DNA from 2 places in the Arthrobacter gengyunqii genome. Region 2 is predicted to be linked to the other one. Evidence: riboswitches for the same ligand, from Rfam matches in the RefSeq annotation. Region 2 holds a riboswitch; the other holds the start of a gene.
What was found. Region 2 has a riboswitch for cyclic di-AMP ahead of MUG94_RS02520 (M23 family metallopeptidase). Riboswitches for the same ligand answer to the same signal wherever they lie in the genome.

Region 1 (6,466 bases), 1.3 Mb from region 2:
AGAAGCCGTCCAGGCCGCTGATGAGGTGGTGGATGACACCAAGGTGCTGACCGGCATTCTTGAGGATTTGCTGATGTCTGCTGATCCGCGCCGCTCGGGGCCGTTGGAAGAGGTGGATCTCGTGTCGCTGGCACGTGCCGCCGTCCGTTCGCTGCAGCCTGAGGCCACGCGGCGGGGGCTGACACTGGAATTGGACGCCCCGGACCCGGAGGTGACGGTGCGCGGCGGACAGTTTGCCCTGCAGCGGGTGTTTACGGCCCTCGGCGCCAACGCCCTGGACTATGCCCGCTCACAGGTGCGCTTCTCGGTTCTGAAAAGCGGGCGGGACGCCGTTATCCGGGTCTCCGACGACGGGCCGGGGTTTCCGCCGGGGTTCAGCCGGCAGGCCTTTGAACGGTTTGCCTCAGCCCGGGACCGGGCGGAGCCGAAACCCCGCGACGACGGGGCGGGAGCGGCACCGAGGCATTACGGTCTGGGCCTGGCGCTCGTAGCGGAAATTGCTGCACGGTACGGCGGCAGCGTCAGTGCCCTGCCGGCGGTGAATGGGACCGGGGGAGTGCTGGAGGTTCGGCTGCCGGCTACCCGGAGGCACTCCGGCTCCACAGGACGGGAAGTCTAAGAAATCTCGAAGAAACAGTTCCGAGAATGGTGGTGTAACCAATCCACTAATCGGAGGTGAGTAACACTATGGCTTTCCGGGACAAGGCTCGGGGTCCACTTGGGTGGATTCTCGGCATCGTGGGAGGTCTGGCACTGCTGGTCGGTTCCTTTTTCGCCGGCATGGCCACTGCTGATACGGCTGCGGACCAGGAACAGGCGTCAGTGACCGAGCAGCAGGAAGATCAGCAAGGTCAGGACAACGAGCAGCACCGCAAGGGTGAGCGCCATCAAGACGACGGCACCGACGCCGACTCTGACGCGCAGAAGCAAGACACGGATTCCGATCAGGACTCCGGTTCGAAGCCCGGCAAGGGAATGCGCGATGGCGAGGACGGCCCCGCTGAGGACGGCACCGGCGACGACGGCACCGCTGAGGATGCGCCTGAACGTGGACATGGCGGCCGTCACCACGACGGCCAGCCGGACCACGGCACCGATGAAGACGGCACGCGCGATGACGGTCACCACGGCAAAGAGCAGAAGCAGGACGGAGACACCACGCAGGACGCTCCGGCAGCCTGACAGCTTCCGGCACAGCACCGGCAGACAACGAACAGACAACAATCAGACACAAAGAAAACGCCCGGCCATCTGGCCGGGCGTTCCCTTGTGCATTCATCGAACGGCGCGGGTCCGTTCGCTTCCCGCGCCTTTCGATGCGCGCTACAGCTGCGTGATTAGGCTACGCGGTAGTAGACAGCGCCGGAACCGACGTTGGCGCTCTGCTGGACAGTCTGGTTGCCGTTCCATCCGCTGTGGATGGCCTGTCCGTCGCCCACGTAGATGGCGATGTGAGCCAAGCCCATGCCGCCGTCGGCGTAGTAGATGATGTCGCCGGGCTGGGGATCAGAAACCGGGGTGCCATAGGCTGCCAGCTGTGCCGGAGCCAGGTCGCCAACCGAGTGGCCTGCTGCCCGGAGGGCAACTTCCACCAGCACGGTGCAGTCCTGGGCAGCGCCCAACTGGGCATAGGCGGAGTTCAGCATGATCGAGTTCGTGCCCGAAACAGCTGCACCGGCGGGAGCCGGCGTCACAGCGGAAGCCTGCGTGCTGAAGGTGCTGAAGTCAGCTGCGGCCGGGGAAGCCTCGACCGGGGCTGCTTCGACCGGTGCGGCATAGGCTTCAGCGGCAGCGGCAGGAGCCGCGTAGACAGCAGCCGGTGCTACAGCAGCGCCGCCGGCGTACGTGATGACATCACCGGGGTAGATGATGGATTCCAGCGCCAGGCCGTTCTGCGTCAGAATATCGGTCAGGGACACGCCGTACGTTGAGGCGACTGCACTCAGCGTATCGCCGGACTGGACGACGTGGGTGGATGCGGCCTGAGCGGCGGCCGGAGCGGCCGGTGCTGCAGCGGGGGCTGCGAAAGCTGCCGGCGCGCTGTAGGACTCGGTGGAGTCGTTGGATGTGACGCCTGCCGAAGCAGGAGCGGCCAGACCCAGCATCAGGCCGGAGCCTGCAGCCATGACGGCAGCGGCGCTGCCGATGGTGCGGGCTTTGCCCAACACGGTGTTGTTCTCGGCACGGTGGCGTCCACGGGTGTTATTGAAAGACAAAATGAGTACCTCTCCCGATACCTGCGAGGTGAGCTGTCGGATGCGGATGGGAGTCATCCGGTCCGCCAAAGGAATCCCTTGGCTGACTTAACCCCAAGGATTCAAAGGAACCCGAAGTTGGTTCCCCCGCCCCTGCCGAAGTGTGTTAATTGTTGACCTTGGCAAGCGGCAGAGTTAGGTAACAAGCCAAGGACGCCGTATCAATCAACGGCATGAATCCACCGTAAAGGATGATTACGGTGCGATAACTATTTAGTAACGAACGTCGCAGAGGCCTGTGCGTGGCGCCGCTATGTGGTATGGGTGGCCGGCGGCACAAAACCGTCTAGGCGGAAGCATCCTGCTGGCGGTCGACGGCGGCGGATGAGAAGTCCCCGTAGGCCTGAATAACGTCCCCTGGAGCCAGCCTCAACCCGCGGGCAACGCCGCTGCCCCTGAGCATGGACCCTCGTTTTTCCGGGGGATTTGAGGTGTGATCCCCGCCATCGGCAAGGATTACCGACTCCGCCTGCACTGCACCGAGAATCTGGGACCCGGAGCCCAGGACCGAGCGTCCCGACACAACCGCACCCTGGCCCAGCCGGGCCTTGTCGCCTACGGCCACTGCATCGGCACGCCCGGCCGTGAGCTGGACACCGCCCGGACCCAGGGAGATGTCGGATCCGAGGAGCAGCATCCCGCCGTTTTCAGCAGAGAGGAACGCACCGGGATAAAACACGTTGCGTTCTCCAATAACACAGGAGCTTTGGCTGTCCACGGCAATGACGGTGCCCGGATAAAACACGTTTCCGGCTCCCAGCTGAACTTTGCGGGAAATCAGTGTGGATGACGGATCAAGGATCTGCTGCGTGGCGCAAAGCTGAAGGATTTCCGCGACTGTGAGGTAACCGAGTTCTTCGCGAATGTTGTCGGCATCGTTTCGCTTGGCCTCAGGCATGTCCTTCTCTTTCTTCGTCATCGTGCCGGACCGCGAATACATCAGCTTGGAACCGGTGCTCTTAGCCTACCCGTCCCCACCTCCCTCTGCGGCGGGCGGAATACGGGAATCAGCATTACATCAGGCGCTGCTTGTTTGTCCAGAGTGCAGGTGTACGGGGTGGGGAGGCCAAAACAATATCCTTCGAAGCGAATGATAAAGAACGCGCGGTTTCCATATGCTGCGAAGGAATTAGGACCGGAGATAGGCCAGGGTGGCCAGCACCCGGCGGTGGCCGCTGTCCGACGGAGCAAGGCCCAGTTTCGCGAATATGTTGCCGATATGTTTACTGACCGCGGTCTCTGAAACGGAAATGGCTTTCGCTATTGCTGCGTTGCCCAGGCCTTCCGCCACCAGCCCCAGCACCTCGAATTCACGCGGAGTCAGCGACCTGACGGGGTCCCGGGTACTGCGCCGGCTGAACAACTGGGCAATGACTTCGGGATCCATGACGGTTCCGCCGGCCAGGACTCGGCGCAACCCGTCCACGAAATCACCCACCTTGCCCACGCGTTCCTTTAACAGATAGCCCACACCCTGGGCTCCGGAGGCCAGGAGACGGGCGGCATAACGGTCCTCAACATAGGAGGACAGAACAAGGACGGGGAAATCCGGCACCCGAGACCGCAATTCCAGCGCGGCCCGGAGCCCTTCATTGGTGAACGACGGCGGCATCCTCACATCCAGGACAGCGCCGTCCGCGGTGCCGGGCTCAAAGGCAGCGAGCAGGTCGTCGGCGTTGTCCGCGGAACCGGCAATCTCGAATCCCTCGCCCTGCAGCAGCAACTCCAGTCCCGCCCGCAGCAGCGCGTCGTCTTCGGCAATCAGAAGTCGCATGGCAGATCGACCCTCAGCTCGGTTGGTCCGCCGGACGGACTGGTGACTCGCAGGGTGCCACCAAAGGCAGCGGCCCGGCGTGCGATCCCGGCAAGTCCGGTGCCGGTTGCAAGTCCGGTTCCAACGCCGGAGCCGCTGGCGGTGCGGGGCGGAATGGCTGCGCCGCCGCGGCCGTCGTCGTTCACCCGGATCACCAGCAGATCTTCGCCCGGCACGGATTCCGTGCGCAGCACCACACCAATTCGCGACGCATCAGAGTGTTTTGCGGCGTTGGTCAAGGCCTCGGCCAGCACAAAGTAAGCGGCCGATTCCACCGCCGCCGGAGCCCGCAGCAGACCGTGCACGTCCAGGGAACAGGGGATGGGTGACCTGCTGGTCAGCGCTGACGCGGCTCCGCCGAGACCCAGTTCATCAAGGATGGGCGGATAGATGTCATGCACGGCTTCGCGCAGCCCGGCCAGGGCTTCCGTTGCGGCGTCCTGGGCGCGCCCGATGAAGGGCACCGCCGCCGCAGGGTCCGTCTCCGCCGCCCGCTGGGCCAGCCCGAGCATCATGACCACGCCCACCAGCCGGTTCTGTGCGCCGTCGTGCAGTTCCCGTTCAATCCGGCGCAGCTCCGCAGCATGCGCGGTCAGCGCGCTGGCGCGGGCAGCAGACAGATCCTGGATCCGGCGGGAGAGCTCGTCGTACCGGCGGGGAGAGAGGATCGCCAGCGTTCCGGTGCTGAGCCGCCGCGCCAGCCAGGGCAACAGCATCCAACCGGTCACGCCGTAGGCAACCCCCAGCAGGACAGTGGCGGCTGCGGCCAACCAGCTCGTCACAGGAAACGCCAGCTCAAGAGGTGCCTGCGGCGGAAACAGCGGCCACCACGGCGCCGCAAACACATACAGCACCGCAGCCAGCGGCAACCCCACGGCCAGACACCCGGCCAGCAGGGCAAAGGCGCAGTGAAACAACAACCACGACGCGTCCCGCTTGGTCTCCGGAGAGCTCACCAGAGCCGCCACTTCACCAAAAGTGTGCCGCCCGTCCAACCTGCGGCGGTCGAAGGGCACGACGGCGGCCGTATAGGCAGCGGCGCGCGCCTGGGCCCGTGCACCCAACAGGTTCAGCGTTTGCAGCAGGCGGGGAACCGGATACAGGCCAACACCCAGCGGCAGGAAAGGAAGCAGTACGACGCCGGCCACAAGGAGTCCCAGCGACGTCAGCCAATGCCAGCCCTCGCGCAGCAGAAAGCCGGCAGCTTTGATGCGGGTCTCCAAGCTGGCACGGGCGGGAAGTATCACCTGCCTGATTATGCCCTGCCCCGCTCCCAGTCTTGGTATAGCCAGCTATACCAAGGATTGGGTTGGTGGCTGTATGGGACTGCCCGTACCGGATCCGTAGCGTCGAAGACAGTAAAAGTGCAGCGGCAATCACCCGCTGCGGCCCGAACACAGGAGAACGCTAATGTACGCCGATGCCACCGAACTTCCCGGACCGGCTGCCCTGCAGCTGGAGGGAGTGTCCAGGAGCTACCACTCCGGAACCGCCCGCGTCCCCGCCCTGCGCGAGGTGTCTCTCGCTATACCGGCCGGAACCTTTACCGCCGTGATGGGACCCTCCGGGTCCGGCAAGAGCACACTGCTGCAGTGCGCCGCCGGACTCGACACCCCGGACAGCGGACGAGTGCTGCTGGGATCCACTGACATCTCCCGTCTGCGCCGGCGGGCACTGACAGCTTTCCGCCGGGACCACGTCGGGTTCGTGTTCCAGTCCTATAACCTGCTGCCCCAACTCTCAGTGGCCCGCAATGTGACGCTGCCGCTGCTGCTGGGTGGCCGGAGCGTTGACCGGGAGTGGCTGGAATACATTCTGGAAGCCGTGGGACTGAGCGGCCTGGATGCGCGCAAGCCGCAGGAACTCTCCGGTGGACAGCAGCAGCGGGCCGCGATTGCCCGGGCACTGATTACCCGCCCGGATGCCGTCTTTGCGGACGAACCCACCGGAGCCCTGGACTCTGCCACCGCCCGGCAGGTCCTTGACCTGCTGCGGCACACCGTTACCGATCTCGGGCAAACAGTGGTCATGGTGACCCACGATCCGGTGGCAGCCTGCTCCGCGGACAACGTCATCTTCCTCGCCGACGGGCGCCTGGACGGCGCCCTGGCCAACGCCAGCGTCCGGGATGTCACCGAACGCGTGTCCTACCTGGGGGAGCGGTAACCATGTTTGCATTTGCCCTGTCATCCATCCGGCACAACCGGGGAGGTTTTGCCGGTGCCTTTATCGCCGTCTTCCTGTGTGCCGCGCTGATCACCGCCATGGGTGTCCTCATTGAATCCGGGCTGCGCGGTGGCACCGCTCCGCAGCGCCTGGCCGGGGCCGACGTCGTGGTCGGGGCTCCGCAGTCGCTGCCCGTTCCGGAGAACATGGACGTGCCCTTTGCCGAACGGGT
Region 2 (6,466 bases):
CTCTGCGAGGAAGGGGGCCTTGTTGGTGGCCGCGGCAAACTTGGAACCGAACTCGCCGAAGGACAGGTGCTGCGCCTTTTCCCGAACGAGGCCAAAGGAAGCAACATCCCAGAATGCCGTGGAACCGCCGACACCCAACACCACCTCGTAGCCGTCCGGTGCCCGGAAGAGGTTGGAAAGTCCCTCGCGGACGCTGCCCACCAGATTGCGGACCGGTGCCTGGCGGTGGGACGTGCCCAGCAGGCCGGTGCCGGCACGGGACAGTGCCTCCATCTGCTCCGGGCGCACCTTCGAGGGCCCGGCGCCGAACCGCCCGTCCCGGGGGAGGAGGTCGGCGGGAATCTTAAGTGCGGCGGTTTCGCCCATGGGATATCGCTCCAAGCGGTAGGCAGGGTGCTCTGATGTGCCTTTTCATTCTGCCCCACCGCCCCGGTTCCGGGCCATTTGTGAACCGGGCAAACGGCCAGTCGGACAGCTGCGGAATTATCTGCCTTGTGACCGAATGAGCTAACGTATTGGCAGTAATCACCTGTGGCGGCGGCGTCCGCCGTTGTTCTCCTGATCTTCCCTCGAATACATAGGAGCTCCCTGCCATGACGGACCTCATCGATACCACCGAGATGTATCTGCGGACCATCCTGGAGCTTGAAGAGGAGAACATCGTTGCGCTCCGGGCACGGATCGCCGAACGGCTCCGCCACTCGGGACCGACTGTTTCCCAGACGATCGGCCGGATGGAACGGGACGGGCTGGTGGTGGTTTCCGGCAACCGGCAGCTTGAGCTGACCGAACTGGGCAGGCGCCGGGCAACGGAAGTAATGCGTAAGCACCGCCTGGCGGAACGGCTGCTGTCCGACGTGATCGGCTTGGACTGGGCTTACGTGCACGATGAGGCCTGCCGGTGGGAACACGTGATGAGCGAGCGGGTGGAGCGGCGTCTTTATGAGCTGTTGGGCCGCCCCACGGAATCCCCGTACGGGAATCCCATACCCGGCCTCGAAGAAATTGGCGGCGTGGCCGCCGAACTGTTCCATCAGGGGGTCACCAACCTCGTGGCGGCGGTTGCCGCGGTCGAGCCCGGAACCAAGATGCAGCTGGTCCGGCTGGCCGAACCGGTCCAGGTGGAGCCGGAGCTGCTCACCCAGCTTGATGAGGCCGGGATGCGTCCGGGTGCCGAGATCACTGCGGAGGTGGTTGCAGGCTACATTTCGGTCCGCGTCCCGGGGATTGAAGGCGCCTTGGAGCTCCCTCCAGAGGTGGCCTCCCACGTGTTTGTGTCCACCGCTGGATAACGGAATGGTCTCTTTTGGCCTCCTTAACCTATAGTGACTTACTGACGTTGAAATAACACCGTTATCCGGGCCTTACGCCGAACCCTGCCACTGGCCCGGAATTGCAGACTTCAGGCAGGGGCGGAGGACCCATCAACTGGCAGCCAAGGCTGCCTCGGGGTGAAGCCTCCAGCATCAACACAGCGTCCGCACAAGCGGCCGGTGTTGAGTGTGGGGCCGAGTTTTCTCTACTCGAATCCGACAGCTAACTTCGCAGGCATATGAGAGAGGTATACCTTGTCGAAGCATGCTGCCCCGGGCAGGCGCCGCGCGTCCGCCCCGGCTCCGGCTCCACGCCCACGGAACGGCCAGTCCTCCGGACGCCGTCGTGCGGAAACGAAGAGCCATTCTTTTGGTGACACCGCCCAGAAGGTCGCCATCACCGCCGCAACATCCGGCCTGATTCTCACCGTTGCAATTCCCACCACCGCCGCAGTCAGCGAGCCTGTGCAGGAGATGCAGCCCGTCGCGGCTGAAGCCCCCGTGGTGTCCGCTGATCCCGATGCAGCCGTTACCTTCGAGCGCGCCGCCCTGAGCAGTAAATTCGACCCGGAAGCGAAACTTCGCCACGTGGTTGTTGCCTCCGGTTCGGCGATCTCCGCCGGTGCTGCCAAGGGCACACTGGCCAAACCGCTGGCCGCCGATCTTGTGGAAACCTCGGGCTTCGGCTACCGCGTCAGCCCCATTACGGGCACCGCCGGCGAGATGCACCGCGGCCAGGACTTCTCGGCTGCCTGCGGAACTGATGTCACCGCAGCCGCATCCGGCACCGTTACCTTCTCGGGATGGCACGCCTACGGCGGAGGCAACCGCGTGGTCGTGGATCACGGCAATGGCGTGGAAACCACCTACAATCACATGTCCGCCCTGGCCGTGGCTGTGGGGGCCACGGTGGAGCGCGGCGACCTGGTGGGTGCCAGCGGCACCACGGGTGCCTCCACGGGCTGCCATCTGCACTTTGAGGTCATGGTGAACGGCGAGGTTGTTGACCCGCTGGGCTGGTTGTGACCGCAGGATAACCATTTCGTGACCTGAACGTGACATTCCAGAGATGTTGTTGTAAGGTCATCCTCGTGCCTGATCGGCCAAAGATCAGGCACTCTCGAACAGATCGCCGAGCTCTGCCACTGTTTGAGGTCCGTTCGCAACATCGCATGGCAGAGGCGGGGGAACCACATTCGGGTTTCGCAAGAAGCCCTAGGGGTTAAGTTGCAAGGCTTCGCAGCCAGCAACCGGGTGACTCCCATCCGAATCCGACAGCTCACCTCGTAGGCATTGGGAGAGGCAAACTTGTGTCATCAGTAGCTCACGGCCGCCGTCGCGCGGCCTCCGTCCAGACGAGCCCAATTTCAGCACTATCCCGGGCCGTCACCTCCAACGTTGGAACCATGGGCCGCCAGGCCGCAGTCGTCGTCGCCGCATCAGGCCTCGTACTGGCCGCTGGTCTTCCCGCCCAGGCAGCCGTCAGCACCGATCGACAGGCCCTCGAAGCCACCGCGCTGAGTGCCGTAACCACCACCGGAGCCGTCTCGGTCTCCGCACAGGCACCCTTTGAACTGGCCACGATTGAGCCGGTTTCTGCTGTGTCCGGCGCTGAATACCGCGCTCAGGTTGCAGCCGAAGAAGCTGCTGCTGCCGCAGCAGCCGTTGCGCAGGAGCAGGCTGCCGTCCAGGCTCAGCAGGCCGCCGCTGTGCAGGCTTCCGCCGCAACGGCGCAGCAGGCTGTCGCCGTTCAGACCCAGTCAGCAGCCCCGGCCGCAACCACAGTTGCGCCGGCAGTGACCGCCGCACCCCAGGCTTCGGCACCCGCTCCCGCCCCGGCGGCCAGCGGCGTGGGCGCAGCGCTCGTCGCTTCGGCCTACTCCCAGATCGGCGTCGCCCAGGACTGCACCGCCATGGTGGAGAAGGCCCTGCGCTCGGTTGGCAAGTCGGTTGGCGACCTCGCCCCCGCACAGTTCTTCGCTTACGGCACGGTTGTGGGCTCGCCCCAGCCCGGCGACCTCGTCATCACCTCCGGCCACGTAGCGATCTACGTGGGCAACGGCCAGGTCATCAGCGGCGGCTTCGACGGCATGAACACCGTTCTGCACCCGCTGTCCTACCTCGGCGGCGCAAGCTTCGTCCGCGTCAGCTAAGACCAGTTGCAGATATCGGAGATCGCACCCGCATGACTTCTACAACTGAGCGCGCCCGGCACCGGGCGCCGGTGGAACGCACCGCCCCGCTGAGCGCCCTGGCCCAGGCAGTGTCCGCCAATGCCGGAACCGTCGGACGGCAGGCAGCCGTGGTTGTTGCCGCGTCAGGCCTGGTTCTGACCTCCGGCGTTGCGGCCAATGCAACTGGTTCCGACGTTGTCCGCGATGTTCAGACCAGCACGCTGGACCTGAGCGCCGCCGCACAGCTGACGGTTCCGGCAACAGCCGAAGTCAGTTTTGACCGTCCGGCCGTGGCCGGCGTCATCGTAGCTCCGGAAGCACCTGAGTTTGCGGTTCAGTCCCAAACGGAAGCCCCGCTTCAGGACGCTTCGGAGGCCTACACCGCGCAGGCTTCCGTGGCCTCCAACGCCGTCCCGGCGCAGTCCAATGCCCCGGCGGCATCGGGTACGGCAGCCATCATTGCAGCAGCTGCCTACGCGCAGCTGGGTGTGTCGCAGGACTGCACCATGCTGGTCACCAACTCGTTGGCGGCCGCGGGCATCAGCTTCCACGACTGGCCTGCCGGCTACCTGTCCCTGGGCAGCACCGTCAGTGCCTCGCAGGCTGTTCCGGGCGACCTGATCTATTACGCCGACGGCGGCATGGGCATGGCTCACATTGCTGTGTACATCGGCAACGGCCAGGCCATCCATGGCGGCTTCAACGGCAACTCCACGGTTGTGGCCCCCGCCGAGCTCGGCTCGGGCGGCGTCTACATCCGGGTTGGCTAGGCTGCGCGCCGCGTACGCAGCCTAACTGCCGGTCCGCCGGCTGCTTGCTGTCAAGGGTTTCTCCTTCGGGAGGAACCCTTGACCCGTTTAAACCCGCGTCCGGTGCTGGAAATGGCGGAGACCCGGATCGAGGCATACCCTTTCCATAGATCATCTGATGCGCCGTCCCCATCGGCAGGTTTCCTCCCGCCGATGGACGGCAGGCGAAGAGGAAAACGTGTATGCGCACTCTCGTTCTGAATGCCGGCTATGAGCCGCTGGCCGTCGTGAGCTTCCGCCGGGCACTGGTGCTGGTATTGGCGGGCAAGGCCAGCGTGGTTGCCGAGGACGGGGATCCCGTGGTGGGACCCACGGAGATCCTGCCCCGGCCGTCCGTGATCCTGCTGCACCGGTACGTGAAGATTCCCTACCGTGAAGGCACCGCGGCCACGCGGCGCGGCGTCCTGCGGCGGGACGGGCACCAGTGCGCTTACTGCGGCAAGGCAGCGTCCACGGTGGACCATGTCCTGCCCAAGGCCAGGGGAGGGGCCGACAGCTGGGAAAACATGGTGGCCTGCTGCCTGCGCTGCAACAATGCAAAAGGAGACAGAACCTTGCAACAGCTGGGCTGGCAGCTTCGGTTCCTTCCCCAGCCGCCGCGGGGGGCGCGCTGGCAAATCCGCGAACTTGAACGGCCGGCGCCCCAGTGGAACCAGTTCCTTGACGCCGGCACGGCAGCGTGAGGAGCGGGACCGGTCCGGCGGCCGGGGACACCGCATATCAGGCCATTATTCTTGCCGGCGGACGTTCCTCGCGGCTGGGCGGGACACCCAAGGCCCTGCTGGAATCATCCGGGCGCACGCTCCTGGCAGTGGCGCTTGAGGCAGCATCAGGGGCACGCGCATGCGCCGTCGCGGGGCCTCCGGAGCTGTCCGCAGCCGTGGAAGCGGCAGGAGTCCCCACACTGCTGGTCCGGGAGGAGCCGCCCTTTTCCGGTCCGGCTGCTGCCGTGGCGGCAGCGTGGAGCGCTCTGGTGCTGAAGGACAAGGAAGCGGGAAGGCCGCAGCCGGAATGGACTCTGGTCCTGGCCTGCGACATGCCCTTCATCGCACAGGCTGTGGCTGCGCTGCTCGCCGAGGCCCGCAGCGTCCAGATCCATCCCCTGCCCCCGTCGCTCCTCTCCTTGGACGAAACCGGAAGGGAACAGCCATTGGCTGCCTTGTATCGCACGGAGGCTCTGGCATCCGCCGTCGGCTCGATCGACAGGCCTGACGGACTGGAAAACCTCTCAATGAAGCGGCTCCTTGCTAGGGTGCAATGGAGGAACGTTGCGGTGCCGCCCAACAGCACGGCGGACATAGACACCTGGGAAGACGCCGGCCGCTGGTCGGTGAAACCCGGAATCGCCGGAATCCCGGATGTGCCTGCAACGGAGAATTAGGGCGTGTATTTCAGCGCCGGTGAAGGAGCAGGGAATGGCAAGCCAGGAAGAGGAACTCGAGGCGTGGTGCGGCAGGCTGCTTCGCGCATTGGAGCTTGAAGGAACGCCGGTGGACGTCAGCGCAGTGTTGCAGCTGGCCTCCGTTGCGGCGCACACGGTGGTCCGCCCCGCAGCGCCGGTAACCACGTTTGTCGCCGGATTTGCGGCAGGCCTCGCGGCAGGAAGCGGCCAGGCGAACGACGCCGTGGCCATGGGCGCGGCGATGCGTGTGGCCACCCGCGAATGCAAGAACTACGGCGAAACCGGAGACATTGATGACCACTGACAATTCCACACCCGTAATACTTCCACTGCAGCCGAACGCCGCTTGGGAACATGCCCGCAGCGCAGCGTTTTCCGCCGGCAGGCCGCTTCCCTATGAAACCGTCCCGCTGGCCGAGGCACTGGGGCAGATCCTCGCGCTGGACGCGACGGCGCTGCAGCCGGTTCCCCATTACGCATCATCGGCGATGGACGGCTGGGCCGTATCCGGTCCGCCGCCCTGGCAGCTGGTGACCCATGAGGAGCCGCCAACCGAACGCTGGCAGATCCACAAGGAATCCGGCCGCCGTCCGCTGCAGCCCGGACAAGCCGTGGCCATTCTCACCGGGGGGACGATTCCAGCCGGTGCACACAGCGTCCTGCGTTCCGAAAGCGGGGTTGTCTCGGAGGATGGCATGCTCACGCTTAGCCCCGGCGCCCGCAGCGGAGAACCGGGCGAGGGCGAACATATCCGCCCGGCGGGAGAAG

Region 1: linked by a shared signal. The riboswitch ahead of MUG94_RS08280 (C40 family peptidase) and the one ahead of MUG94_RS02520 (M23 family metallopeptidase) in region 2 are both predicted to bind cyclic di-AMP.

The regions. Positions count from the first base shown of each region.
Region 1 is NZ_CP095461.1:1,806,027-1,812,492, forward strand. It holds gene MUG94_RS08270 (sensor histidine kinase) at 1-619, shown strand, start outside; gene MUG94_RS08275 (hypothetical protein) at 676-1,182, shown strand; gene MUG94_RS08280 (C40 family peptidase) at 1,338-2,216, opposite strand; cyclic di-AMP (ydaO/yuaA leader) riboswitch at 2,221-2,374, opposite strand; gene MUG94_RS08285 (hypothetical protein) at 2,542-3,153, opposite strand; gene MUG94_RS08290 (response regulator) at 3,385-4,029, opposite strand; gene MUG94_RS08295 (sensor histidine kinase) at 4,017-5,315, opposite strand; gene MUG94_RS08300 (ABC transporter ATP-binding protein) at 5,479-6,234, shown strand; gene MUG94_RS08305 (ABC transporter permease) at 6,237-6,466, shown strand, end outside.
Region 2 is NZ_CP095461.1:526,354-532,819, forward strand. It holds gene serC (phosphoserine transaminase) at 1-366, opposite strand, end outside; gene MUG94_RS02515 (iron-dependent transcriptional repressor DtxR) at 594-1,292, shown strand; cyclic di-AMP (ydaO/yuaA leader) riboswitch at 1,385-1,566, shown strand; gene MUG94_RS02520 (M23 family metallopeptidase) at 1,569-2,339, shown strand; cyclic di-AMP (ydaO/yuaA leader) riboswitch at 2,458-2,620, shown strand; gene MUG94_RS02525 (NlpC/P60 family protein) at 2,720-3,466, shown strand; gene MUG94_RS02530 (NlpC/P60 family protein) at 3,499-4,257, shown strand; gene MUG94_RS02535 (HNH endonuclease) at 4,479-4,979, shown strand; gene mobA (molybdenum cofactor guanylyltransferase) at 4,976-5,677, shown strand; gene MUG94_RS02545 (DUF6457 domain-containing protein) at 5,712-6,002, shown strand; gene MUG94_RS02550 (molybdopterin molybdotransferase MoeA) at 5,992-6,466, shown strand, end outside.